3 regions of the Pseudomonas sp. nanlin1 genome follow, and region 2 is predicted to be linked to each of the others. Evidence: predicted binding sites of a transcription regulator. Region 2 holds the regulator's gene; each other region holds the start of a gene.
The links. The regulator sigma-54, encoded in region 2, starts transcription at its own class of promoters, with help from an activator protein. The targets are predictions, from matches to a motif close to ANTGGCATNNANNTTGCTNT.
Positions count from the first base shown of each region.

Region 1 (9,910 bases), 2.7 Mb from region 2:
CATCGTTTGGTCGTGCATGGCGTGCTCTGGTAGTCAAGCGGCTGGGAACCCCTGCGCTGGGCTAAGCTTAGCGCTGGGCTTCAAAGTTGAGCATTTTGCTGGCGACGCTTTTGCTGTCGACCTGGTAGCTGCCGTCGGCGATAGCCTGTTTCAGTTCGGCAACCCGGGCACTGTTGACAACCGGTTGTTCGCCCAGCTTTTCAGTGATCTTTTGCAACTGCTGTGCACCGTCGCTGAGGGTGACGGCTTCCCCGCTAGGCACGGAAGCGGTTTTTTCGACGGCGATGTCAGCAGTCACGGCAGCGGCTTCCTTGGTGCTGCCGGTACGAGTGGTGCTTGCCACCGAAGCGGAATTGTTCAAACGACTGATGTCGATAACCATGATTAAAACCTCTGGGTACTTGGACGCTTACCTTGGTTTCGGCCCAAACCCAATAAACTTTAGGCGCTTTTTTTGAAAAAACGCCGGTGCGCGAAAACCGCGGGCCATGAGTGCCACAGTTTAGAAAATGCGTGCGCCAAGCACCAGCGTTACATTGCAACCTCAACCTGGCCCGGGCCGGTCACCCGGGCTTTTACCACCCGTTTGGAGTTGAGGTTGCGCACCCGAATTTGCTCGCTCATACCGCCCTTGGCCAGCGCTTCGCCCGGCATGCGTACGGCCAATGGCCCGCTGCGCGCGATGATCACCACATGATCGCCCTTGCGCACCAGTTCTGGCTGTTCGACGTTGACCAGGCTCAGCACTTGATCCACCGCCGTTGGTCGGATCACCTTCTGCCCGACTGCCTGATCCAGCCCGGTCATATAGCCTGCTGGCACGCTCGAAACGTCTCTTTCGCGCAGGGTGACATCTTCTTCACTTATAACGGTGTCGCGTTTGAGCGGGCGAACCGTGGTCACCACTTCACGAAATAGCTTCACCTGAGCCGTCACGAATACGGTCCAGGGTGCGCTGCCATCACAGCGCACCCGCACGGTGACACGGCCCAGGGGCTGCGCCGGGCTTTCCAGGGTGCCTGTCAATTCCCTGTCACAACCGGGCATGCGCAAGCGCGGGTCGATCTGGCTGACTTCAATCTCAAAACGTCCCTCGGTTTGGCTGGTCGCCAGATAATCTTCAACGGTGAACTCAAGAAAACCCTGGGTGACACCGATAAGCTGTTCGGGCACTGTGACATTATCGGCACGCGTGTACCCGCTGAGCCCCAGAAGGCTCAGGCTGGCCAGCAGGTAGCGAAGGCTACGCAGCAGGTGTCGGGAAACTGTCGGTTTTAGGTTCATGCAGTGCAAATAGCAAAGCCCGTGCCGGATGGCTCGGTTCTTTGTGTCAGAGGTTCACGTAGGGGGTCTGGGCATGGCTGGTGTAATGGATTCAGTTAACCAGCGTACTCAACTGGTCGGGCAGAATCGCCTTGAGCTGCTGTTGTTCCGGCTTAACGGAAAGCAGCTGTATGGGATCAACGTATTCAAGGTCAAAGAGGTGCTGCAATGCCCAAAACTGACCATAATGCCGAAGTCCAGTCCAGTGGTACGCGGTGTGGCAAATATTCGTGGGGCGACGATTCCGATCCTCGACCTGGCGCTGGCGACCGGTTCGCCTGGCCTGAATAATATTGAAAACAGTTTTGTGATCATCACCGAATACAACACCAAGATTCAGGGTTTTCTGGTGCACTCGGTCGAACGCATCGTCAACATGAACTGGGAAGAGATCCACCCACCACCCAAGGGCACCGGGCGCGATCACTACCTCACGGCGGTAACGCGGGTGGACAGCCAACTGGTGGAAATCATCGACGTGGAGAAGATCCTCGCCGAAGTCGCACCGATGTCCGAGAACATTTCCGTCGGCGTCGTCGACGACGAAGTGAAGCTCAAGGCCCAGACGCTGCGCGTGCTGACAGTGGACGATTCATCGGTGGCGCGTAAGCAGGTCACCCGTTGCCTCGAAACCATCGGCGTGGAAGTCACGGCGTTGAACGACGGGCAGCAAGCGCTGAACTACTTGAAGAATATGGTAGAAGAGGGCAAACGCCCGGAAGAAGAGTTCCTGATGTTGATCTCAGACATCGAGATGCCAGAAATGGACGGGTATACCCTGACCTCGGAAATCCGTCGCGACCCGCGCATGCAGAAATTGCATATCATCTTGCACACATCGCTGTCTGGGGTATTTAACCAGGCGATGGTGAAGAAGGTCGGCGCCGACGACTTCCTGGCTAAATTCCGCCCGGACGACTTGGCGGCACGGGTGGCAGATCGCATCAAGCAACATTGATCATGCAGGCAAAGGGCCGAAGGCAGCAGCCTTCGGCAGTACACTACGAGTTAAGGGGCGGCACCAGTGGCTACAGGTAATGTGGATTTTGATCAGTTCCGGGTATTCCTGGAAAAGGCCTGTGGCATTTTGTTGGGCGAGAATAAGCAATACTTGGTCTCCAGCCGCCTCAACAAATTGATGGAGCAACAGGGCATCAAGTCGCTGGGCGAACTGGTGCAGCGCATCCAGACCCAGCCCCGTAGCGGCCTGCGCGAGCAGGTGGTGGACGCCATGACCACCAACGAAACTCTGTGGTTTCGCGACACCTACCCCTTTGAAGTGCTCAAGAGCAAAGTGTTGCCTGAAATGATCAAAGCCAGCCCAGGCCAGCGCCTGCGGATTTGGTCGGCGGCGTGTTCTTCGGGGCAGGAACCCTATTCGTTGTCGATGACCATCGACGAGTTCGAACGCAGTAATTCCGGCCAGCTCAAGGGCGGCGCACAGATAGTCGCCACCGACCTTTCGGGGTTGATGTTGACCAACTGCAAGTCTGGTGAATACGACAGCCTGGCAATTAACCGCGGGTTGTCCCAGGAACGCCTGCAGCGTTACTTCGACCCTAAAGGCCCCGGCCGTTGGGCTGTGAAACCGGCGATCCGCACGCGCATCGAGTTCCGCCCGATCAACCTGCTGGACAGCTATGCCGCCCTCGGCAAGTTCGACATCGTGTTTTGCCGCAACGTGCTGATCTACTTCTCTGCCGAAGTGAAGAAAGATATTCTCAAGCGCATACACGCCACCCTCAAACCTGGTGGCTACCTGTTTCTGGGTGCCTCTGAGGCGCTGAACGGGTTGCCAGAGTTGTATCAGATGGTGCAGTGCAGCCCTGGGATCATTTACCAGGCGAAGTGAGTTTGAGCATTGAAAGATCGGGGGCGAGCCCCCTCGCTACGGTGGCGAGGGGATCGCCCCCGATGTTTTTCCCTCCCCAGCAAGCACGGCAATTTTTCTGACGCCAAGCTTGCCGCTTTCCTGGCACTTTGCGGAAATCGCTTGCCGCTTTTCTGGCATTGCCGCCCGGCAATCCCTCTGGACCCCTTGTAAAACGGCACTTTGAAGAACTGGCACGCTGCTTGCTATACCTCAAGTACGAAAATCAGTTCTGCCGCATAGGTCCCCGAACATGAGCATCAGTTTCGATAAAGCGCTCGGTATCCACGAAAAGGCCCTCGGGTTTCGCGCCCAGCGCGCCGAGGTGCTGGCGAACAACATCGCTAACGCCGACACCCCGAACTACAAGGCTCGGGACCTGGACTTCGCTTCGGTCCTAAAGGCGCAGAGCGAGAAAACCCAAACCGGCCATTTTTCCCTCGGCGTGACCAACGCCAAGCACATTGCGGCCGAAGGCCTGGACGACAACGCCGATGGCGCGCTGCAGTACCGCACGCCGATGCAACCGTCGCTCGACCAGAACACCGTGGATGCGCAGCTGGAGCAATCGAGCTATGCCGAGAACTCGGTGAATTTCCAAGCCAGCTTTACGCTACTCAACAGCAAATTCAAAGGGCTGGTCTCAGCCCTGCGTGGAGAATAATTCATGTCCCTTGCCAGCGTTTTCAACATTGCCGGTAGCGGCATGAGTGCACAAACCACTCGGCTGAACACCGTCGCCAGTAACATCGCCAACGCCGAAACCGTCTCGTCGAGCCTCGACCAGACCTACCGCGCGCGCCACCCGGTGTTCGCCACGGTGTTCCAGCAGGCGGGCGGCAGTGACTCGTTGTTCCAGGACCAAAGCGCCGCCGGGCGGGGCGTGCAGGTCACTGGCGTGGTCGAAGACCAAAGCAACCTGGAAGCCCGCTACGAACCCAACCATCCCGCGGCGAACAAGGACGGCTACGTTTACTACCCCAACGTCAACGTCGTCGAAGAAATGGCTGACATGATTTCTGCCAGTCGCTCGTTCCAGACCAACGCGGAACTGATGAACACCGCTAAAACCATGATGCAGAAAGTGCTGACCCTCGGTCAGTAATTAAGGGGCCCAGGCCATGAGCACGACAGATAGCACCAGCGGCGTTTCCAGTTCAGTTCTGAGTTCGCTGCAGAAAACCACCGCCAGCAGCAACAGCAACACCGGCACCGCCGGCAGCGCTTTGGGCAAGGACGCGTTCCTGCAGTTGCTGGTCACCCAGATGCAGAACCAGAACCCGCTGGACCCTCAGGACAACGGCGAATTCGTTTCCCAGTTGGCCCAGTTCAGTAGCCTGGAAAGTATGACCACGTTGAACGACTCGGTCAGCACGATCCTCAGCTCCTACCAGTCGTCCCAGGCCCTGCAGGCCTCGTCGCTGGTCGGTCGCTCGGTGATCACCCAGACTGGCACCGCAGTGGTCGACACCACTAAGGGCCTGACGGGCTCGGTAAACGTGTCGTCTTCAAGCACTTCTACCACCGTGGGCGTGTACGACAGTGCCGACAAGCTGGTGCGCACCATCGACCTGGGCACCCAGAGCGCCGGCAAAGCTGACTTCACCTGGGATGGCAAGGATGGTGATGGGGTTGTGGTCGACCCGGGTACTTACACCTTTAAAGCTGTCGCCACCATCGATGGCACCTCGACTGTCATGTCAACCAACCTGCCAGCGACGGTCAATAGCGTTTCCCTTAGCAGCACTGGCGGTGAAATGGTGCTTAACCTCGCTGGCGGGACGACTGTCGCCCTGTCCAAAGTACAAACAGTCGGAATTTAAGCCGGGTAACGGCACAGGAGTTGAACCATGTCTTTCAATATCGGCCTCAGCGGCCTTGCAGCAGCCAACAAGGCACTGAACGTTACCGGCAACAACATCGCTAACGTTGCCACCACCGGTTTTAAATCGTCGCGCGCCGAATTCGCCGACCAGTACGCGGCGTCGATTCGCGGCACTTCTGGTAAAACCTCTGTGGGCAGCGGCGTGACTACGGCCGCCGTTTCCCAGCAGTTCACCCAGGGTAATATCACCTCGACTGGGCAGAGCCTGGACCTGGCAATCAACGGCAACGGCTTTTTCGTCTTGAGCGACAACGGTTCGAAGGTGTACACCCGTTCCGGCGCGTTCTACAGCGACAAGTCCGGCAACATCGTCGACGTCAGCGGCAACAACCTGCAGGGCTATTCCGCTGACACCGATGGCAAGTTGCAGACCGGTGTGCTCAGCAACTTGAAGATCGACACCTCGAACCTGGCGCCCAAAGCGACCTCGAGCATCTCCGAGACCGTCAACCTGAACTCCAGCGCGACCACGCCGTCGGTGACCACGTTCGATCCGGCCAACTCGGCCAGCTATAACTACACCTTCAACACCGATACCTACGACAGCCAGGGCAACCTCCACGCGCTGAACCAGTACTTCGTCAAAAACGATACTGACAACACCTGGACCATGTATTCCACCATCGACGGTGTTACACCTAACGACCCTGGCGCAGTTCCTGTGGTGCCGCTGGTCAATACCCTGAGCTTCAACTCAGACGGTACCTTGAAAGATATCACCGTACCGACCGGCTCCACGGGTTGGACGGTAAAGACTGACGGCACCCTGGCGCTGACCGACTGGGTTCCTGCCGCCAAGGCCGCCGACGGCACCTGGGCTGGCAACGGTGCGGCGCCTAGCGCTACCGGAATCACCCTGGACCTGCTCAGCACCACCCAGTACAACGCAGCGTCCGCGACCACTTCCAAGGACCAGAACGGCTATGCAACCGGCGAGTTGACCGGCCTGAGCGTCGATGGCTCGGGTAACCTGTTCGCCAACTTCACCAACGGCCAGGACAAAGTCATTGGCCAAGTGGTCATGGCCAACTTCGCCAATACCCAAGGCCTGACGCCGATTGGCGGCACCAACTGGAAAGAGTCGTTCGCCTCCGGTGTTGCGATTATTGGCGAGCCTGACACGGGCACCTTGGGCGACATCAAGTCCTCGTCCCTGGAAGATTCCAACGTCGACCTGACGGCTGAGCTGGTCAATTTGATCAAGGCGCAGAGCAACTATCAGGCGAACGCGAAGACCATCTCCACGGAAAGCACCATCATGCAGACCATCATCCAGATGACCTGATGCGCGTACGTCACTAAGAAAAGCCCCGACCTGGTTCGGGGCTTTTTGTTGACGGTTGCCGCGCGATTGCCGCATGCGGCCAGTTGGCGCCGTATTTCCGTCTCGACATATTTTGACGCCTAACACTACAAACCTCACAGCCCAGTAAATTCGGGAGCTGGAGAGAATATTTACAGGTTGGCCCGCTAATTGCTCTAGTCCATTCAGAACCTTTCCAAGCGGCATTCGCCCGTCAGAGGAGTCAATCTGTGGACAAGATGCTTTACGTGGCAATGACCGGTGCCAGCCAGAACGCACTGGCACAAAAGGCCCATGCCAACAACCTGGCCAACCTGACCACCAGCGGCTTTCAGCGCGACCTGGAACAGGCGCGTTCGATGCCCGTCTTCGGCGACAGCTTCCCATCGCGTGCCTACGCCATGACGGAAAAGCCGGCCACCGATTTCAGCGCCGGCGCCCTGATGGAAACCGGTCGCGACTTGGACGTCGCCGTCGATGGCGATGGCTGGATTGCCGTACAAGCCCCTGACGGTAGCGAAGCCTATACCCGTACCAGCAGCATGAACGTCGATGCCCTGGGTGTATTGCGCACCGGCAATGGTTTGCCGGTGATGGGTAACGGTGGCCCGATTGCCGTGCCGCCCGAGCAGAAAATCGAAGTCGGTATGGATGGCACCATCAGCGTTCGCGGCATGGGTCAGAACCCCTCGGCGCTTGCTCAGGTGGACCGCATCAAGCTGGTCAAACCCGACCTCAGCACCATGGTCAAGGGCACTGACGGCATGATCCACACCAAGAGCGGCCAACCCGCGGCAGTAGACGGCAACGTGCGGATGGTCTCGGGTTTTCTGGAGGCCAGCAACGTCAATGCCGTGGAAGAAATGACTTCGGTACTGGCTTTGTCCAAGCAATTCGAACTGCACATCAAGATGATGGGCACCGCCAAGGAAGACGACGAGGCGATGGCCCGGGTCTTGCAAGTTAGCTAATTAACAGCCTAATTATCAGCCGCTCGCGCCGTAGAACAGGCGCACGAGGAGATACACCATGCTTCCAGCTCTTTGGGTCGCCAAGACGGGCCTGTCCGCACAGGACACCAACCTGACCACCATTTCCAACAACTTGGCCAACGTTTCCACCACCGGTTTCAAGCGCGATCGGGCTGAGTTCCAGGACCTGCTGTACCAGATCAAACGCCAGCCTGGCGCCCAGTCGACCCAAGACAGCGAGCTGCCGTCGGGCCTGCAAGTGGGTACCGGTGTGCGTATCGTCGGCACCCAGAAGAACTTCACCGCCGGTAGCCTGCAGACCACCGACCAGCCGCTCGACCTGGCGGTGAACGGCCGTGGTTTCTTTCAGGTGATGCAGCCTGACGGTACGGTTTCCTACACCCGTGACGGTACTTTCCACCTGAACGCTGACGGCCAGATCGTCACCGCCAGTGGCTTGGCGCTGGAGCCTGCGATTATCGTCCCGGCCGATGCCCAGACCTTCACTGTCGGCACCGACGGTACGGTGTCCATCACCACCGCCGGTAACCCGGCGTCGACTGTGATCGGCAACCTGCAAACCGCTGACTTCATCAACCCGGCCGGCCTGCAGGCCATGGGCGGCAACCTGTTCCTGGAAACCGCTTCCAGCGGCGCGCCGCAAGTCGGCACCCCGGGCTTGAATGGTTTCGGCACGACGCTGCAGAACACCCTGGAAAACTCCAACGTGAGCACCGTGGAAGAGCTGGTCAACATGATCACCACGCAACGGGCTTACGAGATGAACTCCAAGGTGATCTCCACCGCCGACCAGATGCTCTCGTTTGTTACGCAGAACCTGTAACTCAGCCAACGTAGTTAACCAGCAACCTGTGCGCCGCCAGCGCCGGCTACACCGTGAGGTCCGTGTCATGACTCGTCTGTTGAATGTTCTTGCCTTGAGTGGGCTCACCTTGTTGGCCGGTTGCATGGGCCCACCGCCCAAGCCTAACGATCCGTACTACGCGCCGGTGCTGCCGCGCACGCCGCTGCCGGCTGCCGCTAATAACGGCTCGATCTACCAGGCCGGGTTCGAGCAGAACATGTACGGCGACCGTAAAGCGTTCCGGGTCGGCGACATCATTACCGTGACCCTTAACGAAAGAATGGCGGCGAGCAAAAGCGCTAACTCCAAGGTGGGCAAGGACAGCTCCAACAGCATTGGTCTGACTTCGCTGTTCGGCGCGGTTCCTAACACCAACAACCCATTGGGCGACGGCGACTTGACGCTCAATGCTGGTTACAGCGGCACCCGTTCGACCAATGGCACTGCGGCTGCAGCGCAGGCTAACAGCCTGACCGGTTCGGTCACCGTGACCGTGGCCGATGTGCTGCCCAACGGCATCCTGGCGGTTCGTGGCGAGAAGTGGATGACCCTCAATACCGGTGAAGAGTTGGTGCGCATTGCTGGCATGATCCGTGCAGATGACATTGCAACTGACAATACTGTGTCGTCGACCCGTGTCGCCGATGCTCGCATCACCTACTCCGGTACCGGCTCTTTCGCCGATGCCAGCCAACCCGGTTGGTTTGATCGGTTCTTCGGCAGCCCGTACTTCCCTTTTTAGGTGTCGACGACCATGTTCAACTTTAAACAGCTGATCGCTGCGGCCATGTTGCTCACCTTCACCCTCGGCGCCCACGCCGAGCGGCTGAAGGACATTGCCAGCATTTCCGGCGTGCGCACCAACCAGTTGATCGGCTACGGCCTGGTGGTGGGGCTCAATGGTACGGGCGACCAGACCACCCAGACCCCGTTCACCCTGCAGACCTTCAACAACATGTTGGCGCAGTTCGGCATCAAGGTGCCGGCGGGCAGCGGGACGGTTCAGCTGAAAAACGTTGCGGCGGTGTCGATCCATGCCGACCTGCCAGCGTTCGCCAAGCCAGGGCAGCAGATCGACATTACCGTGGCATCCATCGGTAACTCGAAAAGCTTGCGCGGCGGCAGCCTGTTGATGACCCCGTTGAAAGGGATCGACGGCAACGTCTACGCCATCGCCCAGGGCAACCTGGTCGTCGGCGGTTTCGATGCTGAAGGCCGCGACGGTTCGAAGATCACAGTCAACGTACCGTCGGCCGGTCGTATCCCTGGCGGGGCGTCGGTCGAGCGTGCGGTGCCGAGCGGTTTCAACCAAGGCAACAGCCTCACCTTGAACCTCAACCGTTCCGATTTCACCACCGCCAAGCACATTGTCGACAAGATCAACGACATGCTCGGCCCAGGCGTGGCTCAGGCCATCGACGGTGGCTCGGTGCGGGTCACAGCGCCGGTCGACCCCAGCCAGCGTGTGGATTACCTGTCGATTCTGGAGAACATCGAGATCGAGCCCGGCCAGGCCGTGGCCAAGGTCATTATCAACTCGCGTACCGGCACCATCGTGATCGGCCAGAACGTCAAAGTTTCGCCAGCAGCGGTGACCCACGGCAGCCTGACCGTGACCATCACCGAAGACCCGATCGTCAGCCAGCCGGGCCCGTTGTCCAACGGCCAGACCGCCGTCGTACCACGCTCGCGG
Region 1 is NZ_CP124218.1:1,870,646-1,880,555, forward strand. It holds gene QCL65_RS08800 (flagella synthesis protein FlgN) at 1-18, opposite strand, end outside; gene flgM (flagellar biosynthesis anti-sigma factor FlgM) at 68-382, opposite strand; gene flgA (flagellar basal body P-ring formation chaperone FlgA) at 532-1,284, opposite strand; gene QCL65_RS08815 (chemotaxis protein CheV) at 1,358-2,281, shown strand; gene cheR (protein-glutamate O-methyltransferase CheR) at 2,348-3,175, shown strand; gene flgB (flagellar basal body rod protein FlgB) at 3,447-3,857, shown strand; gene flgC (flagellar basal body rod protein FlgC) at 3,861-4,298, shown strand; gene QCL65_RS08835 (flagellar hook assembly protein FlgD) at 4,315-5,016, shown strand; gene flgE (flagellar hook protein FlgE) at 5,044-6,363, shown strand; gene QCL65_RS08845 (flagellar basal body rod protein FlgF) at 6,612-7,352, shown strand; gene flgG (flagellar basal-body rod protein FlgG) at 7,411-8,196, shown strand; gene flgH (flagellar basal body L-ring protein FlgH) at 8,264-8,959, shown strand; gene QCL65_RS08860 (flagellar basal body P-ring protein FlgI) at 8,972-9,910, shown strand, end outside.
Region 1: the regulator sigma-54 is predicted to act here: its motif matches at 3,384-3,403, upstream of flgB (flagellar basal body rod protein FlgB).

Region 2 (9,910 bases):
TCGCTGCTTGTGTCATCTCCCACCATAACCTGGCGGACTTGCATGTCCGGTTAGGCCAGCCGGAGGAGGGCGCCCAGTACCTATGCGCGATCCACGAGCGTTTGCTGCAGGCGGCCCAAACCCAGCGCTTACCCGACGCCCTGCGCGCTGCGGCCCTGCGCCATAGCGGTAAAACTTATCGGCAACTGCTCGAGTTCATTGGCCAGCACGGCCATTACCCAAGGACTCAGCAGTTGCTCAGCGGCGGCGTTGCGCCGACCGATATCCCGGCAGGCCCTGCGGCCGTGCCAACCCATCACCATGGAGTTCATTGATATGTCGCATACCTTGCCTGCCCTTTCTTATGCCTACGATGCGCTGGAGCCGCACATCGATACCCAGACCATGGAAATTCACCACACCAAGCACCACCAGACCTACATCAATAACCTCAACGCCGCCATTGAAGGTACTGAGTGGGCGCAGTGGCCCGTTGAGAAGCTGGTGGCCAGCGTGGCGCAACTGCCTGAAAAACTGCAGGCGGCGGTGATCAATCAGGGCGGCGGCCATGCTAACCATTCGCTGTTCTGGGAAGTGATGTCGCCTCAAGGTGGTGGCTTGCCCAAAGGTGCCGTGGCCAAGGCCATCGATGAGCAACTGGGTGGTTTCGAGGCGTTCAAAGAGGCGTTCACCAAAGCCGCTTTAACCCGTTTCGGTAGCGGTTGGGCCTGGCTGTGCGTTACTTCGGATAAGAAACTGGCGGTGCAGAACACGGGCAACCAGGACAGCCCGTTGATGAACGGCAGTACGCCGATTCTCGGCCTGGACGTTTGGGAACACGCCTATTACCTGCGCTACCAGAATCGCCGGCCGGAATACATCGGCGCCTTCTATAACGTCGTCAATTGGGATGAAGTAGAGCGGCGCTACCAGGCTGCGATCGGTTGAATGAGGCCCCTATGGGCGCTGGAGCTTACATGCCACGACGGCGACTGATGCGTCTGGCTGCAGGGTGGGTGCTGACACTGGCAGGGATGGCCCTGCTAGTGTCGCAAGCGTTGTCCTGGCTGGGCTGAAGGCCCTGGGAGGCTGTGTGGTTGGTGAGTGGTGAGCCCTCTGGCGCGCGACTCACTCGCCCTCGTCGAAACGGTTGTCGATCAGCTCGACCAAGGCGGCCAGAGCTTCCTCAGCCTGTTCACCTTCTGTTTCCAGATGAACTGTGGTGCCCTGACCGGCAGCCAGCATCATGACCCCCATGATGCTCTTACCGTCCACCAGGCTTTGCGGTGTACGGCCAACCCTCACTGAGCAGCCATAGCGACCGGCCACGCCGACGAATTTAGCGGCGGCACGGGCATGCAGGCCAAGCTTGTTGATAATGGTGATTTCACGAGCGGGCATCGCGCAGGGGGTCCTGTAGGCTAGAGGTCGCGGTGGCGTACCTGGACATTTTTTAACGATTGCAGCAGCAGTTGGCCCAGCCGCTCGGTCAGGTAGACCGAACGGTGGTGACCGCCAGTGCAGCCAATGGCGATAGTGACATAGGCGCGGTTACTGGCCGCGAACCGTGGCAGCCACTTGAGCAGGTAGCTAGAGATGTCCTGGTACATTTCTTCGACATCCGGCTGTGCCGCCAGGTACTCGGCTACTGGCGCATCCAGACCGGACTGCTCGCGCAGTTCGGGTTTCCAGTAGGGGTTGGGCAGGCAGCGCACATCGAAAACTACGTCGGCGTCCACCGGCATACCGCGCTTGAAACCGAATGATTCCACCAGAAACGCAGTGCCAGGCTCGGGCTTGTTCAACAGGCGCAATTTGATCGAATCGCGCAGTTGGTAAAGATTCAAGTTGGTGGTGTCGATCTTCAGATCGGCCAGGTCAATGATGGGCCCTAGTAACGTGGTCTCATCACGGATCGCCTCAGCCAGCGAGCGGTTGGCACTGCTCAAGGGGTGGCGTCGGCGCGTCTCGGAGAAGCGCTTGAGCAGGGTTTCTTCGTCGGCATCGAGGTAAAGCACATCGCACTGAATGTGCTTTGCCCGCACCTCTTCAAGCAGCTGCGGAAAGCGCGAAAGATGGCTTGGCAAGTTACGTGCATCGATGGACACCGCCACCAAAGGCTGCGACAGCTCGGTATGGATAAGCGAGCGTTCAGCCAGCTCTGGCAATAGGCCGGCAGGCAGGTTATCGATGCAATAGAAGCCGTTGTCCTCCAACACCGCGAGGGCAGTACTCTTTCCTGAGCCTGAGCGGCCGCTGACGACAATTAAACGCATGGTTAGGAACCGTTCTGGAAGTCCAATACAACTTTATACAGGGCTTCGTTGCTTTCGGCTGAACGTAGTTTTTCTCGGATGTCTTTCTTATCCAGCATTTCAGCGATCTGCCGGAGCAGTTCGAGGTGAGCATCGGTGGCCGCTTCAGGCACCAATAGCACGAATAACAGGTCGACCGGCTCGCCGTCGATGGCGTCGAAGTCAACCGGGGATTTCAGGTGAAGCAGGGCGCTGATAGGGGTGTGACAACCCTTCAGGCGGCAGTGTGGAATGGCTATGCCATTGCCAAAGCCCGTGGAGCCGAGTTTTTCGCGAGCGACCAGGCTTTCGAACACTTCTTGCGCTTCCATGTCGGGCACTTGTTCGCCGATCAGGTTGCCAATTTGTTCGAGTACACGTTTTTTACTGCCGCCCGGCACGTTCACCAGGGAACGGCCGGGGGTCAGGATAGTTTCAAGTCGGATCATGGGGGAGTATCAGCGGGCCGCCGCACCTTGCAGCAGGCTTTGCTGTTTTTCCTTATGTTTCTTGAGTTGGCGGTCTAGCTTGTCGGTGAGGAGGTCGATGGCGGCATACATGTCGTCATGCTCTGCGTTGGCGACCACTTCACCACCAGGAATATGCAGGGTGGCTTCGATTTTTTGCTTGAGCTTCTCGACCTCCATAATGACTTGCACATTGGTGATCTTGTCGAAATGGCGTTCGAGCCGGGCGAGTTTTTCGCTCACGTAGTCGCGCATCGGGCCGGTCACATCCAGTTGGTGCCCACTGATGTTGACTTGCATACCGCTTCTCCTTATTGCCAGTGCATAAAGAGGCAAACGTTGATGTTTGCCGCTGGAACGCTGTGGCACATCGTCAGGTGGCCGGCCTAGGTGCACTTACTACATTAGACGCTTGCGCTCACTGGACGGTGCGATGCCCAATGACTCGCGGTACTTGGCAACAGTGCGACGGGCCACCTGAATGCCTTGTGCTTCCAGTAAACCAGCGATCTTGCTGTCACTCAACGGCTTTTTCTGATTTTCCGCAGCGACCAGTTTCTTGATGATTGCGCGAATGGCGGTGGACGAGCATTCACCGCCTTCAGAGGTGCTCACGTGGCTGGAGAAAAAGTATTTCAGTTCGTAGATACCCCGTGGGGTATGCATGTATTTCTGGGTAGTGACCCGGGAAATAGTCGATTCGTGCATGCCAACCGCTTCGGCGATGTCGTGCAGTACCAGTGGCTTCATGGCCTCATCGCCGTAGTCGAGGAAACCACGCTGGTGCTCGACGATCTGGCTCGCCACCTTCATGAGGGTTTCGTTGCGGCTCTGTAGGCTCTTGATGAACCAACGGGCCTCCTGCAACTGATTACGCATGAAGGTGTTGTCGGCACTGGTGTCCGCACGCCGTACGAAACCGGCATATTGCGGGTTCACCCGTAGGCGCGGTACTGACTCCTGATTGAGCTCCACCAGCCAGCGTTCGTTGTCTTTGCGCACGATGACGTCAGGGACTACGTATTCCGGCTCGCTAGACTCAATTTGCGAGCCTGGGCGTGGGTTGAGGCTCTGCACCAGCTCGATCACCTGGCGCAGCTCGTCTTCTTTGAGCTTCATGCGCCGCATCAACTGGCTGTAATCGCGGCTGCCCAACATGTCGATAAAGTCGCGGACCAGACGTTGGGCTTCGGCCAGCCAGCGGGTATTGGCGGGCAGTTGGCGCAATTGCAGCAGCAGGCACTCGCTTAGGCTGCGCGCGCCAATGCCCGCAGGCTCGAATTGTTGAATACGGTGAAGTACGGCCTCGACTTCATCCAGTTCGATGTCCAGTTCGGGGTCGAACGACCCGCACACCTCTTCCAGCGTCTCGTCGAGATAGCCTTGGTTGTTAATGCAGTCGATCAGCGTCACCGCGATCAACCGGTCGGTATCGGACATCGGGGCCAGGTTCAGCTGCCACAGCAGATGGCTCTGCAAGCTCTCGCCAACCGAGGTGCGGGTGGTGAAGTCCCATTCATCGTCGTCGTTGCTCGGCAGGCTACTGGCGCTGGTCTGGTAAACGTCTTCCCAGGCGGTATCGACCGGCAGGTCATTGGGGATGCGTTCGCTCCAGTCGCCTTCTTCCAGGTTGTCTACGGTCGGCGCACTTTCCTGGAAGCTCGGCTCCTGCACCTCTGGGGTGACTTTCTGTTCGACGTGATCGGCAAGCGGGTCACTGTTGTCGAAATCATCGCCTTCTTCCTGGCGTTCGAGCATTGGATTGGACTCCAGCGCTTCCTGAATCTCCTGTTGGAGGTCAAGGGTCGAAAGCTGGAGAAGCCGGATAGCCTGTTGCAACTGCGGTGTCATCGTCAGTTGCTGGCCCATTCGTAGGACGAGCGATGGTTTCATGGCAGGGGCTTAACACCTTATTCGCCGGCGCAACGCGCCATCCACTACAGGGCACCGGGGTGCCCAGTTTTATGTCGTAAGCAAATTATATGCCTGAACACCCCGTGTTTGCCTAGGGCGTAAGCTCAATTAATGCCAAAACGCGATCATTGGTGACCAGTGACAGCCAAGTCTAGAGCCGGAACTCGTGGCCCAGATAGACTTCCTTCACCAGTTCGTTGGCCAGAATCGCCTGGGAATCACCTTCAGCGATCAGCTGGCCGTCGTTGACGATGTAGGCGGTTTCACAGATATCAAGGGTTTCGCGAACGTTGTGGTCGGTGATCAGAACCCCAATGCCCTTGCTTTTAAGGTGCTGGATAATCTGCTTGATATCGCCCACCGAGATAGGGTCGACACCGGCAAACGGCTCATCGAGCAGGATGAACTTGGGCGCGGTGGCCAAAGCCCGGGCGATTTCCACACGGCGGCGCTCACCCCCGGACAGGCTCATGCCGAGGTTGTCACGAATATGGGTGATATGGAATTCCTGTAGCAGGCTTTCGAGCTCTTGGCGACGCGCAGCGCTGTCGAGTTCTTTGCGCGTTTCAAGAATCGCCATGATGTTGTCGGCCACCGACAGCTTGCGAAAGATCGAGGCTTCCTGGGGCAGGTAGCCGATACCCGAGCGTGCGCGGCCATGCATGGGCTGATGGCTGACGTCGAGGTCGTCGATCAGTACGCGACCTTGGTCGGCCTGTACCAGGCCAACGATCATATAGAAACAGGTGGTTTTGCCAGCGCCGTTAGGGCCGAGCAGGCCGACGATCTGGCCGCTCTCGATGGACAGGCTGACATCGCGGACAACCTGGCGGCTCTTGTAGCTCTTGGCCAGGTGTTGGGCTTTCAGAATTGCCATTACTGGGCCTTCTGCGCGTCGGGTTTCTTTTTCGGCTGGATCACCATGTCGATGCGTGGCCGCGGAGCGGTCACTTTCGAGCCATTCGCACGGCCGGCATTCACCACCTGCTTGACGGTGTCGTAGACGATTTTCTCGCCTTCGGAGGTGTTGTTATCGTTGATGACCTTGGCGCGGTCGATCAGCACAATGCGGTCTTGGGCCGCAAAGTATTGGATAGTCACACCGTAGGCCTGCACGATGGGCTTGTCTGCCGCGGGCTTTTGCTCGTAGTAGGCCAGGTTACCGACTGCCGTGAACACATCGACATCGCCCGTAGCATTACGGGTGATGGTGACGGTATTGCCGGTGATCTTCATCGAGCCCTGGGTGATGATCACGTTACCCTTGTAAGTCGCCACGCCTTGCTTGTCGTCAAGCTGAGCGTCGTCGGACTGAATATGGATAGGCTGGTCACGGTCGGTAGGCAGTGCCCAGGCGCTCGCGCTTCCCAGTACTGCGCCCAGGCCGAGCAAAAATGGGAGGGTTTTAACGAGCCTCATACTGTCCTCTTACGTTGGACAACAGGTTGATCCTGCTGTCGTTCAGGTACGCTTTCATTCCCTTGGCCGTGGAGACACCGCCAGCGCCGTCGATTCTAACGTTTTGCTCGGTCTGCGCATATTGCTTCTGCGGGAATACGGTCATGCGCGAGGTGGTGATAACCGTCGCGCGTTGTTTCTGGTCGGTGCGGGCAACACGCACCGAGTCGATCAATTCTACTTCTGTACCGTCCGGGTTGACTTCGCCGCGTTCGCTTTGCACATGCCAGGGGTAAACGCTGCCGCGATACAGTTGCATATCGGGTTTGGTCAACTGGGTCACTTCGCTGGCCTTCAGGTGTTCCACCTTGTCGGCGGTCATCTCGTATTGCAAACCGCCGTCGGGCAGGAACTGCTTGCTGCGCGCGTTGATTGCGTAATAGTCGATGGCCGCGTCGTCGACGCTCACGGTGGGGCGGTCGAGAAAGCTCTCCGGGCTGATATTCCAGTAACCGACAGCCGCGAATAGCGCGGCGACGATAGCAAATATCAGGGTGTTACGAATTTTTTTGTTCAGCATGTAATCGCTCTACAGATAGGCCGCCAAGGCGGTATCCAGATTGCCTTGGGCGCGCAGAATCAGCTCGCAGAATTCACGGGCGGCACCTTCGCCACCACGGGCTTGGGTCACACCATGGGCATGCTCGCGCACGAACGGGGCCGCGTTAGCCACCGCCATGCCCAGGCCAACCCGACGGATCACTGGCAAATCGGGCAAGTCGTCGCCTAAATAAGCGACCTGTTCATAGCTTAGGCCCAGTTCGGCAAGAAGACCGTCGAGTACCACCAATTTGTCTTCACGCCCCTGGAAAAGATGGGCAATACCAAGGTTGTTCGCGCGCCGCTCGACAACGGGGGATTTGCGCCCGCTAATGATAGCGGTGGCGACCCCGGAAGCGATCAACATTTTGATGCCCTGGCCGTCCAGCGTGCTGAAGGACTTGAATTCGCTGCCGTCCTCGAGGAAATAAAGGCGGCCGTCGGTCAGTACGCCATCGACGTCAAACACCGCCAGCTTGATGGTTTCGCCCCGCTGCAACAATTGCGTGTCCATTTACATCACTCCTGCGCGCAAAAGATCGTGCATGTTCAGCGCACCCAGCGGGTGCCCTGCGGTGTCCACCACGACCAGTGCACCGATCTTGTGATCTTCCATGATCTTCAACGCCTCGGCGGCCAGCATCTCGGCCCTCGCGGTCTTGGCATTGGGTGTCATGACGTCGTCGATGCGAGCGCTGTGTATATCGATGCTGCGGTCTAGCGTGCGGCGCAAGTCGCCGTCGGTGAAAACCCCCGCCAGGCGCCCATCTTCTTCTAGAACCACGGTCATGCCCAAGCCTTTTCGCGTCATTTCCATCAAGGCATCGCGCAGCAGTGTGCCTCGGGGTACGCAGGGTAGTTCGGTGCCGGTGTGCATCACATGCTCGACCTTGAGCAGCAGGCGCCGGCCCAGGGCGCCGCCTGGGTGGGAGAACGCGAAGTCTTCGGCGGTGAATCCGCGTGCCTCCAACAGGGCGATGGCCAACGCGTCGCCGAGCACCAGGGCGGCGGTGGTGGACGAGGTCGGAGCCAGGTTCAGCGGGCAGGCTTCGTGGGCGACACGGGCGTCCAGGTTGACCTCGCCGGCCTTGGCCAGCAGCGAGTCAGGGTTGCCGGTGATGGTGATCAGCTGAATGCCCAGGCGTTTGATCAGGGGCAACAGGGTGACGATTTCGGCAGTGGAGCCAGAATTGGAGAGCGCCAGGATGATGTCATCCCGGGTGATCATGCCCATGTCGCCATGGCTGGCTTCGGCAGGATGAACAAAAAAAGCGGTGGTGCCAGTGCTCGCCAGGGTGGCCGCAATTTTCTTGCCGATGTGCCCGGATTTACCCATTCCCACCACTACAACACGGCCTTTACTGCCCAGGATCATTTCACAGGCGCGCACGAAGTCGGCGCCGATATGGGCAAGCAGGCCTTCAACCGCTTCGATTTCAAGGCGGATGGTGCGGTGTGCGGATTGGATCAGCTCGCTGGTCAGGGTCATAGCAAAATCGAAGTGCCTGGTGAAAAGGCGGCGATTATAGCCCTATTGCGTGATTCCCTCACGTGCCGCGTTCTCTTACATAATAAAGATGTCCAAGTGGGGGAGGATCGCTTGTAGGACTTGTCTGAAATTTGACTAGAAAGCGTACCGCAGGCGGTTCGGGGATTTGGGCGAGTGTCTCGTCGGTGATATAGTTCGCCGCTTGCTCGGCCCGCACGGAACGCGTGCCTCCATCTAGGTGGCGAGCGTCCGAGGTGTGGCTGCATCGAAAGGAGTAAAGATGAGTGCCGATAACGCTTACGCGATTGATTTGAAAGGTGTGTCTTTCAAGCGGGGTTCGCGCAGCATCTTCAATAATGTCGACATCCGCATCCCCCGTGGCAAGGTCACCGGCATCATGGGGCCTTCCGGTTGCGGCAAGACCACCCTGTTGCGGTTGATGGGCGCGCAGCTGCGCCCTAGTGCTGGCGAAGTATGGGTCAACGGGCAGAACCTTCCTGGGCTATCGCGCAGCGATTTGTTCGATGCGCGTAAGCACATGGGCGTGCTGTTTCAGAGTGGCGCGTTGTTTACCGACCTCGACGTTTTCGAGAACGTTGCCTTCCCATTGCGCGTGCATACCGACCTGCCTGAAGAAATGATCCGCGACATCGTGCTCATGAAGCTGCAGGCCGTGGGCCTGCGCGGGGCAATCGAATTGATGCCCGATGAGCTGTCCGGTGGCATGAAGCGTCGGGTCGCGTTGGCCAGGGCGATTGCCATGGACCCACAGATCCTCATGTACGACGAGCCTTTCGTGGGGCAGGACCCCATCGCCATGGGCGTTCTGGTACGCCTGATTCGCCTGCTCAACGACGCGCTGGGGATCACCAGTGTAGTGGTGTCCCACGACCTCGCCGAAACGGCCAGCATCGCTGACTACCTTTATGTCGTCGGCGACGGTCAGGTGCTGGGGCAGGGCACTCCTGCGGAGTTGATGGGGTCTGACAACCCACGTATTCGCCAATTCATGAAGGGCGACCCGGACGGTCCGGTGCCTTTCCATTTTTCTGCGCCAGACTACCGCGCCGATTTGCTGGGGACGCGTTGATGCGCAAGAAAACGCTATTTGACCGTGTGGCGCTGTTTGGCCGCTCGGCCATCGACATGGTCGCGGTGCTGGGCCGCTCGGGTATTTTCCTGATGCATGCGCTGGTCGGGCGTGGAGGCATCGGCGGCGGCTTTCAGCTACTGATCAAACAGTTGTATTCCGTGGGGGTGATGTCCCTGCTGATCATCGTTGTGTCGGGCATCTTCATCGGTATGGTGCTCTCGCTGCAGGGTTTCAGCATTCTCGCCAAGTACGGCTCGGAGCAGGCGGTAGGGCAGATGATTGCCTTGACCCTGCTGCGCGAGTTGGGCCCCGTGGTCACCGCCTTGTTGTTCGCCGGCCGTGCCGGCTCAGCCCTGACCGCGGAAATCGGCAACATGAAATCCACCGAGCAGCTGTCTAGCCTGGAGATGATCGGCGTCGACCCGCTCAAATATATCGTGGCGCCGCGCCTGTGGGCCGGCTTCATATCCCTGCCGCTGCTGGCGATGATTTTCAGCGTGGTGGGCATTTGGGGTGGGTCATGGGTGGCGGTCAACTGGCTCGGTGTGTACGAGGGCTCGTTCTGGGCCAATATGCAGAACAGTGTGAGTTTTACCGAAGATGTCCTCAATGGGGTCATCAAAAGCCTGGTGTTCGCGTTCGTGGTGACTTGGATCGCGGTGTTTCAGGGGTATGA
Region 2 is NZ_CP124218.1:4,558,326-4,568,235, reverse strand. It holds gene QCL65_RS21110 (hypothetical protein) at 1-314, shown strand, start outside; gene QCL65_RS21105 (superoxide dismutase) at 316-927, shown strand; gene QCL65_RS21100 (HPr family phosphocarrier protein) at 1,108-1,380, opposite strand; gene rapZ (RNase adapter RapZ) at 1,401-2,255, opposite strand; gene ptsN (PTS IIA-like nitrogen regulatory protein PtsN) at 2,258-2,722, opposite strand; gene hpf (ribosome hibernation-promoting factor, HPF/YfiA family) at 2,732-3,040, opposite strand; gene QCL65_RS21080 (RNA polymerase factor sigma-54) at 3,140-4,633, opposite strand; gene lptB (LPS export ABC transporter ATP-binding protein) at 4,806-5,531, opposite strand; gene lptA (lipopolysaccharide transport periplasmic protein LptA) at 5,531-6,073, opposite strand; gene lptC (LPS export ABC transporter periplasmic protein LptC) at 6,060-6,632, opposite strand; gene QCL65_RS21060 (KdsC family phosphatase) at 6,642-7,166, opposite strand; gene QCL65_RS21055 (KpsF/GutQ family sugar-phosphate isomerase) at 7,167-8,141, opposite strand; gene QCL65_RS21050 (ATP-binding cassette domain-containing protein) at 8,422-9,231, shown strand; gene mlaE (lipid asymmetry maintenance ABC transporter permease subunit MlaE) at 9,231-9,910, shown strand, end outside.

Region 3 (9,910 bases), 2.3 Mb from region 2:
GGTCCTGCGGGTCTTGGCGGACATTGACCTGACTGTCGGCCCGACCTGTTTTGAATAAAGTACATACGCTGCCGGTACGCTACGACCCCCGCGAGCTCTCTGACGAGGAGTTGGTGGCGCGTTCTCATGACGAGCTGTTTCATGTGACCAGGGCGTACGAGGAGCTGATGAGACGGTACCAACGGACACTCTTCAACGTGTGTTCGAGATATTTAGGGAACGATCGTGATGCTGACGATGTCTGTCAGGAAGTGATGCTAAAAGTGCTTTACGGGTTAAAGAATTTCGAAGGTAAGTCGAAGTTTAAGACTTGGCTCTACAGCATCACCTACAACGAATGCATCACGCAGTACCGTAAAGAACGGCGTAAGCGTCGCCTCATGGATGCTCTTAGCCTCGACCCGCTCGAGGAAGCATCCGAAGACAAGGCGCCGAAACCGGAGGAGCGAGGAGGGTTGGATCGCTGGCTTGTGCATGTGAACCCGATCGATCGTGAGATTTTAGTGCTACGCTTCGTCGCAGAGCTGGAATTTCAGGAGATCGCAGACATCATGCGCATGGGGCTCAGCGCCACCAAAATGCGTTACAAGCGTGCGCTTGATAAATTACGTGAGAAATTTGCAGGTATTTCCGAAACTTAGTTCGGTGCAAATGTCTCTAACGTGTAGGCAAGTTCTGCTAGACTTGTCGCCGAGTTGGCCCATGGTTGTTGGGCCGCTTAACAATCACCAGATGGGGATTTAACGGATGAAACTGAAAAACACCTTAGGCCTTGCCATTGGCTCTCTTGTTGCCGTGACTTCGTTCGGCGTATTGGCACAAGGCCAAGGCGCTGTCGAGGTGGAAGGCTTCGCCAAAAAATACATGACCGACAGCAGCCGCGACTACAAGAACGACGGCAACCTGTTCGGCGGCTCGATTGGCTACTTCCTGACCGACGACGTTGAACTGGCTCTGTCCTACGACGAAGTCCACAACATTCGTAGCGATGCTGGCAAGAACATCAAGGGCTCCGATACCGCCCTGGACGCGTTCTACCACTTCGGTACTCCAGGTGTAGGCCTGCGCCCATACGTTTCGGCCGGTTTTGCTCACCAGAGCATCGGTCAAGACGCTGGTGGTCGTGACCACTCCACTCTGGCTAAGCTGGGTGGCGGTGCTAAGTACTACTTCACCGAAAACTTCTACGCCCGTGCCGGCGTTGAAGCGCTCTACAACATCGACAAAGGCGACACCGAGTGGGCTCCAGCCGTTGGCGTGGGCGTAAACTTCGGTGGCGGCTCCAAGCCTGCTCCAGTAGCTGCTCCAGCACCTGTTGCTGAAGTTTGCTCCGACAGCGACAACGATGGCGTGTGCGACAACGTCGACAAGTGCCCTGACACCCCTGCCAACGCTACCGTTGACGCTGATGGCTGCCCAGCCGTAGCTGAAGTGGTTCGTGTTGAGCTGGACGTCAAGTTCGACTTCGACAAAGCTACTGTTAAGCCTAACAGCATGGGTGACATCAAAAACCTGGCTGACTTCATGGCTCAGTACCCACAAACCACCACTACTGTTGAAGGTCACACTGACTCCGTCGGTCCTGACGCTTACAACCAGAAGCTGTCCCAGCGTCGTGCCGACGCTGTTAAGCAAGTTCTGGTTAACCAGTACGGTGTTGGTGGTAATCGTGTGAACTCGGTAGGCTACGGCGAAACCCGTCCAGTTGCTGACAACGCAACTGAAGCTGGCCGCGCTGTAAACCGTCGCGTAGAAGCTGAAGTAGAAGCTCAAGCCAAGTAATCGGCTCGCGCTCTACAAGAAAAACCCGGCCTAGGCCGGGTTTTTCTTTGTCTGCAATTTGTGTATTTTACGCGTCGTCTAGTGGCGCCGCAGCTTTAGCCTCGCAGCATCCATACCAGTAACAGCAAGTTCCCCAACAACGACAGCAACGCCAAAGTGCGCCAAACTTTCAATGGCTCGCGTTCCAGCAACGGCCTTGGTCGTACAGCAGGTGCGCTGTTTTCCCCTTGCTCCAGCACCAACAACCACTCCTCGGCGGTTTCGAAGCGTTGTTCCGGGAGGCTGAGCACACTGCGCGTAAGCATGCGCTCAAGCCACTCTGGCGTATCGGGTCGATAGCGGCCAGGGCTGATCGGTTGAGCAAAGCGTGGGCGCTGGAAAGCCTCGATTTCGCCATAGGGGTAGTGCCCAGTCAGCAAAAAATACAGGGTCACGCCTACGGCATACAGGTCGTGCCGAGCATCGGCGGCGTGCCCGGCATAGGCTTCGGGGGCAATGAAGTTAGGCGTACCTGCTACATCGCTGGGCAGCTCGGCCGACAGCCCCGGGCAATGGGCCAAGCCAAAATCCAGCAGGCGCAGTTCGCCATCGGCGCTGAGCAGCAGGTTATCTGGCTTGATATCGCGATGCAGGATATTGCGCCGGTGCAACATGCCGACCGCACGCAATAACCGCCTAGCGATATCCTGCCACTGCGCCAGGGGCAGGGGCCCGTTGTCGCTGAATACGGCCGCCAGGGTACGCCCGTCGTATTCGCGCATCACGTAGTAGAGGTGTTGGCGTTGAGGCAGACTGTGCACTTCGGGGAAATAGCGCCCGGCCACACGGCGCAAAAACCATTCTTCCAGCAGCAGGCTCTGCTGCCCACCCACTTCGTCACGGCGCAGCGCGGGCAGGGTTTTCAGTAGCCAGGCTTGCTGCTGGCTGTCGTGAACTCGGTAAATCATCGACTGACGGCTTTGCCCAAGCAAAGTGTCGACGTGCCAGCCTTCGAACACCTGGCCGACCTTCAGCGTTGGCGGCAGCGGCCATTGGCGCAACTGCACCAAGGTATCGCCCAAGGTGTCGGTACCGATCTGGTCAACCTGGACCAGCAAGGCGCTGGCATTGTCCTGACTGCCTGCCAGGTGAGCGGCATCGACCAGCGTCTGTACGGCTTTTTCCGGTTCTGACTGCTCGCGTAGGATCGAACCGATCATGCTGTCGTTGAGGGTCGACCAGACGCCATCGCTGACGATCAAAAAGCGTTCACCGAGTTGCAGTTCGCCTTCCAGATAGTCCACCACTAAGTGTTGGTCCAGGCCCATGGCCCGTTTGAGTACATGCTGCATGCCGGGCTGTTCCCAGACATGATCCGTGCTCAAACGTTGTAACTGTTGCCCCTGACAGCGGTAGACGCGACAGTCACCGACATGCGCCAGGGTATAGCGGCGGCCACGCAATACCAGGGCGCTGAGGGTGGTCAGCAGCGGCTGGCCGCCGCCGTTGGCCTGCAACCAGCGGTTTTGCGCGCAGAGCAGGCGATCCAGGGCCTGGGCCACGCTCCAGGTCTCCGGCGTGGCGTAATAGTCCAGCGCCAGGGCCTGAAGGGTGGAGCGCGCCGCCAGGCCACCGTCGGCACACTGGCTGACGCCATCGGCGACGGCGAACAGGTAGCCTTTGCTGGCCGCCAAGGCCGCGCCGGGGGTGACCAGGCGGACCGCATCCTGGTTTTCCGCGCGCGGGCCGGTGGCCGAGGCCTGGGCGAAGCTGAGCTGCAGGCTCACCTCAGACGCGGGCCACGGTCGCTGCCGCCGAACCCCAGGTGGTGCGCCAGCGGCGCTTGACACCGTGCAGGCCAAACCAGGCGACCACGGCCAGGGCCGCGAATGCCCACAGGGCCATCTGGTAGTCGCCAGTTTGCTGCTTGATGGTGCCTAAGCCCGCCGCCAGGAGGAAACCGCCAATGCCACCGGCCATGCCGATCAGCCCGGTCATTACGCCGATCTCTTGGCGGAAGCGCTGCGGTACCAGTTGGAATACCGCACCGTTGCCGGCGCCCAGACCAAACATCGCGCTGACGAACAAGGCCAGGGCCGCGTAGGAGTTGGGCAGGTTGAAACCGACCGCAGCGATGCATACCGCCGCCAGGGTGTACATCCAGAGCAGGGTACGAATGCCGCCGAAACGGTCAGCGAAGGCGCCGCCCAAGGGACGCATCAAGCTGCCACCAAATACGCAGGCAGCGGTGTAGTAGCCGGCCGTGACCGGGCTTAGGCCATATTGGTCGTTAAAGTAGCCGGGTAGGGCACTGGCCAGGCCGATAAAGCCGCCAAAGGTGACGCTGTAGAAAAACATGAACCACCAGGTATCACGGTCGCCCAGGGCTTTGAGGTAATCAGCCATGGATTTGGGCTTGGGCCGCTCTGGGGCATTGCGCGCCATCAAGGCGAACGCGACCAACACCAGCACCAGAGGAATCAGGGCGAAGCCAAACACGTTGTTCCAGCCAAACGCGGCGGCCAACAGCGGCGCAAACAGGGCGGCGAACACCGTGCCCGAGTTACCAGCCCCAGCGATACCCATGGCTTTGCCCTGGTGTTGCGGTGGGTACCACTGCGAAGCCAGGGGCAGGGCGACGGCGAACGAGGCGCCCGCTACGCCTAAGCCAACGCCCAACAGCAGGGCTTGTTCATAGCTGTGAATACCGAAATACCATGCGCATGCCAAGCTCACGATGACCACGACCTGGCCGATCAGGCCAGCGGTTTTCGGCGAGAGGCGGTCGGCCAGCAGGCCCATCAAAAAGCGCAGAATCGCCCCGGCCAGGATCGGCGTCGCCACAATCAGCCCGCGTTGCTGAGTGGTCAGTTGCAGGTCGGCGGCGATTTGTACGGCCAGCGGGCCGAGCAGGTACCACACCATAAAGCTCAGGTCGAAATAGAGAAACGCTGCAAACAGCGTGGGCGTATGGCCGGATTTCCAGAAGCTGGTATTCATATTTGACACCTCGACGGCGAGTTGAATGGAAGGTCGACAATCCCCAGCACTGGGCAGAAACAAAAAAGACGTCGCCACCTGCTCCACGCTTGTGGAAGAGATGAGCGACGCCTTTGTCGTTCGAGGTGAGCAACCGCCTTTGGCTGCCAAACCTTTGATGAAACGGTTTAAAGCAAGAGCCGGGCCAGCTTGCGGCGCAAATGATTCAACCGAGCAATTCGTGCATGGCGATGATCTGTTCAGCCACTTGAATGAGCTTCTGCTGGCGGCTCATGGCCTGGCGCCGCATCAAGGTATAGGCCTCGTCTTCCTTGCAATTCTTCATTTTCATCAGCAGACCTTTGGCTTGCTCGATGCGCTTGCGCTCGGCCAACTGCTGGTCCCGCGCGTGCAGCTGGGCGCGCAGGGCCTGGTCGCTTTCGAAGCGGGCCATGGCCACATCGAGGATCGGTTGCAGGCGCTGAGCATGGATGCCTTCGACGATATAGGCGCTCACCCCCGACTTGATGGCCTGGCGCATCACCCCCGGGTCATGTTCGTCGGTGAACATAACGATCGGGCGTGGCTGGTCGCGGCTCACCAGCACCACCTGCTCCATGACGTCGCGCCCGGGTGACTCGGTATCGATCAAAATCACATCCGGGCGCACCGCTTCGACGCGCGCGGGCAGGTCGATGGTCAAGCCTGATTCATCAATGACATCGAAGCCGGCCTCGACCAAAGCCGCCTTGAGCCGGCCAACTTTTTTCGCGGTGTCGTTGATCAATAGGATACGTAGCATAGGTCAGTCTCCGCTCACTGATCGGCCAGGGCATGCAAGGCGAAGCTGCGGGCATAGCCGTGGGGGTCGGCGCCGTCCCAGACATTACCGTCGATCAGGCGGCTGCTGCGCAGCTCGCCGCTGTCAGGGGCGAGCCCGAGGCCTTGCGCGGCTTGCCGATACAGGTCCAGTTGCTGCACTTGGCGCGCCACCGCGAGGTAGTTGGGGTCTTCGCGCAACAGGCCCCAACGGCGAAATTGGGTCATGAACCACATGCCGTCGGACACATACGGCACGTTGACTGCGCCATCGCCATGAAAGCGCAGCGGGTGTGGGTCTTGCCACTGGTTGCCGAGGCCATCCTGGTACGCCCCCAGCAAGCGCGGCTCAATACAGGCCAGGGGTGCATTCAGGTACTCGCTGCCACTGAGTAACTGTGCCGTGCTGCGCTGGTTTTCCTGGCTTTGTTCGATAAAGCGGCTGGCCTCCAGCACGGCCATGACCAAGGCGCGGGCCGTGTTCGGGTAGGCATCGACGAAGGCCTGGGTGCAGGCCAGGACCTTCTCCGGGTGGTCTGGCCAGATCGACTGGCTGGTGGCCAGGGTAAAACCCAGGCCTTGGTTAACGGCGCTGGCGGCCCAGGGCTCACCGACGCAAAAGCCATCGATACGCTCGGCTTGCAGGTGTTCAACCATTTGCGGCGGCGGGACCACCACGCTGTCCACCGCTTGCAAGGGGTGGATGCCTTGGCTGGCCAGCCAATAATACAGCCACATGGCGTGGGTGCCGGTGGGGAAGGTCTGGGCGAAGGTCAGCCGCGAGTCGCTTTGGTGCACATGGCGGCGCAGTGCCTCGGAATCGGTCACGCCAACGGCTTGCAGGGTGGGCGATAGGTTAATGCTCTGGCCGTTCTGATTCAGGCCCATGAGCACCGCCATGTCGGTGGCGGCGACACCACCTATGCCCAGGTGCACGGCGTAGATCAGGCCATAGAGGCCGTGGGCGGCGTCCAGTTCGCCGCTGACCAGTTTGTCCCGCAGGCCCGCCCAGGAGCTTTGGCGCTTGAGGTTGAGGGTCAGGCCATAAGGTTGGGCAAAGCCTTGGGTCGCGGCGACCACCAGCGACGCGCAGTCGGTGAGGGCCATGAAACCGATATCCAGGCTATGTTTTTCGGGCGCATCGCTGCCCCCGACCCAAGCCAGCGGGTTGGCCGTTATCTCACTCATGATGGTGTGCTCCCTGGGGCAAAAAAAAGCGTCGTGACCCCCCGTGCGCCTCGCCCACTGGGCAAATGAAACGCACGGCGGGTGACGACGCCGTTGTCGATGGCCCGGACCTTCGTTGATCGGGGCACTGATGGTCAAGCCCAAGCAAGGCATATGCCAGTGCGCAACCTCTCGGCGTGGTGGTTCGGCCAGGCAGTCGCCGGTATAATCCCCAGCCTTCAGCCGCCAACCGAGCTAAGCCTGCCCATGTACAACCTGGCCCGCCAGCTACTGTTCAAACTCTCCCCGGAAACTTCCCACGACTTGTCCCTGGACCTGATCGGAGCGGGAGGGCGCCTTGGCCTCAACGGGCGTTTGACCAAGTCCCCCGCGCAGTTGCCGGTCACGGTCATGGGCCTGCCCTTCAGCAACCCCGTGGGCCTGGCGGCAGGTCTGGACAAAAACGGGGCGGCCATCGACGGCTTCGCCCAGCTGGGTTTTGGTTTCGTCGAAATCGGCACGGTCACCCCGCGCCCGCAACCGGGCAACCCCAAGCCCCGGCTGTTTCGCCTGCCGCAGGCCGAGGGCATCATCAACCGCATGGGCTTTAACAACCTGGGGGTAGACCACCTGCTGGAACGGGTGGCTGGCGCCCGTTACCGGGGTATTCTGGGGATCAATATCGGCAAGAACTTCGACACGCCGGTGGAGCAGGCGGTGAACGACTACCTGATCTGCCTGGAAAAGGTCTATGCCCAGGCCAGTTACATAACCGTGAACGTCAGTTCGCCAAACACCCCGGGTTTGCGCAGCCTGCAATTCGGCGAATCGCTCAAGCAATTGCTCGACGCCCTGGCCGTGCGCCGTGAGGCGTTGGCCGTGAGCCATGGGCGGCGGGTGCCCTTGGCGATCAAGATCGCCCCTGACATGACCGATGCGGAAACCGCGCTGGTGGCCACCGCGCTGTTGGATTCCGGCATGGACGCGGTGATTGCCACCAACACCACTTTGTCTCGTGTCGGGGTCGAGGGCCTGGCCCATGCCACCGAGGCCGGCGGGTTGTCGGGCGCCCCGGTGCGCGAGCAAAGCACCCATATCGTCAAAGTCTTGGCCGCTGAGTTGGCCGGGCGGCTGCCGATCATTGCTGCGGGCGGGATCACCGAAGGGCGCCACGCCGCTGAGAAAATCGCGGCGGGGGCGAGCCTGGTGCAGTTGTATTCCGGGTTTATCTATAAAGGGCCGGCATTGATTCGCGAATCGGTCGACGCAATCGCCGCCATGGGCCGCTGAACTGCGATAGGTACGAAAAGGGCCTCTTGAAGAGGCCCTTGGGCTTTCGCCCGCCGCCCGGGTGGGGCGCGCATGGTGGGTCTATGGGGTGTTTAATTCAGCCGACGGCGTGAAGTTCGTTGAGCCTATGGATTCCCGCGGTGCCGGTCATACCGTCCCAGTTGTCGCCGCGTCCCTCACGCCAGCCGTTAATCCAGGCCTGGCGAACCGACGGTAGAGTAAAAGGGCAAAGCTCACGGGATTTACCATGTACACCATATTGGTAGCCGCGTAAAAAAGCTCTTTCCAACGGATCACGCTTGAGTCTTCTCATAGGGTATTGCCCTCGTCTGTTGACTGTAATGTCCCGTCGACCTCGTCTGAGGCCGGGCAGAGTCGTTCTGCCGGTTTTGCGCTCGCTGCCGGCGTCGCGAGCTGAAGGGCCCGCCCATTGCGTTGCAGGCCCAGGTAGATTTCTAAACAATCGATCCGGCTGTGGGAATGATCGTTTTGTCATAAGGACGTAACTATTTTGCCGTCTAAGTGATAAGTAAAATTTTGATTCTGCTTATTATTCGCGTCAAAGCCCCTGTACCGTGCCTTGCAGGGTAAGATACCCCCTGTATTTGCAAGCGATGGTGGCACTGTGCTGAATCGCTAAATCGACGAAGGGTCGAGTTTTATGGCACTTCGTCATCGTCCTTTCGACTGCCGATGAATGGGTTTACCCCCCATTGCGGCGGACCGACACCACGGTGGTGTCACTCGGGCGCTCTTCGAGAAAAGCGCCTGGTTTAACCCTGAACGAGCAATGCGTTTGCCGTTCACTATGGCCATTGGCCTTGGATGTATCATGTCGGATCGCTACGAACTCTTCCTCACCTGCCCCAAGGGCCTCGAAGGTCTACTCGCCGAGGAGGCCGCTGGGCTTGGCCTCGAAGAGGTCCGCGAGCACACCTCAGCGGTGCGCGGCACGGCCGACATGGAAACGGCCTATCGCTTATGCCTCTGGTCGCGTCTGGGTAACCGGGTATTGCTGGTACTCAAACGCTTCCCCATGAAAGACGCCGAAGACCTCTACGAAGGGGTCAACAGCGTCGACTGGCAAGATCATCTGCTCCCTGACGGGTCATTGGCCGTGGAATTCAGCGGGCACGGTTCGGGTATCGATAACACTCACTTCGGCGCCCTCAAGGTCAAGGATGCCATCGTCGACAAATTGCGCACCCCCAGTGGCGAGCGGCCCAGCGTCGACAAGCTCAACCCGGACCTGCGCATTCATTTGCGCCTGGACCGTGGCGAAGCCATTCTCTCCCTCGATTTGTCGGGCCACAGCCTGCACCAACGCGGTTATCGCCTGCAGCAGGGCGCCGCGCCGCTGAAAGAAAACCTTGCGGCCGCGATCCTCATCCGCTCCGGTTGGCCGCGCATTGCCGCGGCCGGCGGGGCGCTGGCTGACCCTATGTGTGGGGTCGGGACATTCCTGGTGGAGGCGGCGATGATCGCCGCCGATCTGGCGCCTAACCTCAAGCGTGAGCGCTGGGGCTTCAGTGCCTGGTTGGGCCATGTGCCGGCCCTGTGGAACAAACTCCACGGCGAAGCTAGCGAGCGCGCTCGCGCTGGCCTGGCGCGCCCGCCGCTGTGGATTCGCGGCTACGAGGCCGACCCTCGGCTAATCCAGCCCGGGCGCAATAATATCGAGCGCGCCGGCCTGAGCGACTGGATCAAAATCTATCAAGGTGAAGTGGCGACGTTCGAGCCGCGCCCGGACCAGAACCAAAAAGGCCTGGTCATCTGCAACCCTCCCTATGGCGAGCGCTTGGGTGACGAGGCAAGCCTGCTCTATCTCTATCAGAACCTGGGCGAACGCCTGCGTCAGGCCTGCCTGAATTGGGAAGCAGCGGTGTTTACGGGC
Region 3 is NZ_CP124218.1:2,249,457-2,259,366, forward strand. It holds gene sigX (RNA polymerase sigma factor SigX) at 51-641, shown strand; gene QCL65_RS10620 (OmpA family protein) at 748-1,782, shown strand; gene QCL65_RS10625 (protein kinase domain-containing protein) at 1,878-3,548, opposite strand; gene QCL65_RS10630 (nitrate/nitrite transporter) at 3,550-4,761, opposite strand; gene QCL65_RS10635 (ANTAR domain-containing response regulator) at 4,967-5,542, opposite strand; gene QCL65_RS10640 (CmpA/NrtA family ABC transporter substrate-binding protein) at 5,557-6,747, opposite strand; gene QCL65_RS10645 (quinone-dependent dihydroorotate dehydrogenase) at 6,994-8,016, shown strand; gene rmf (ribosome modulation factor) at 8,114-8,329, opposite strand; gene rlmKL (bifunctional 23S rRNA (guanine(2069)-N(7))-methyltransferase RlmK/23S rRNA (guanine(2445)-N(2))-methyltransferase RlmL) at 8,849-9,910, shown strand, end outside.
Region 3: the regulator sigma-54 is predicted to act here: its motif matches at 6,889-6,908, upstream of QCL65_RS10640 (CmpA/NrtA family ABC transporter substrate-binding protein).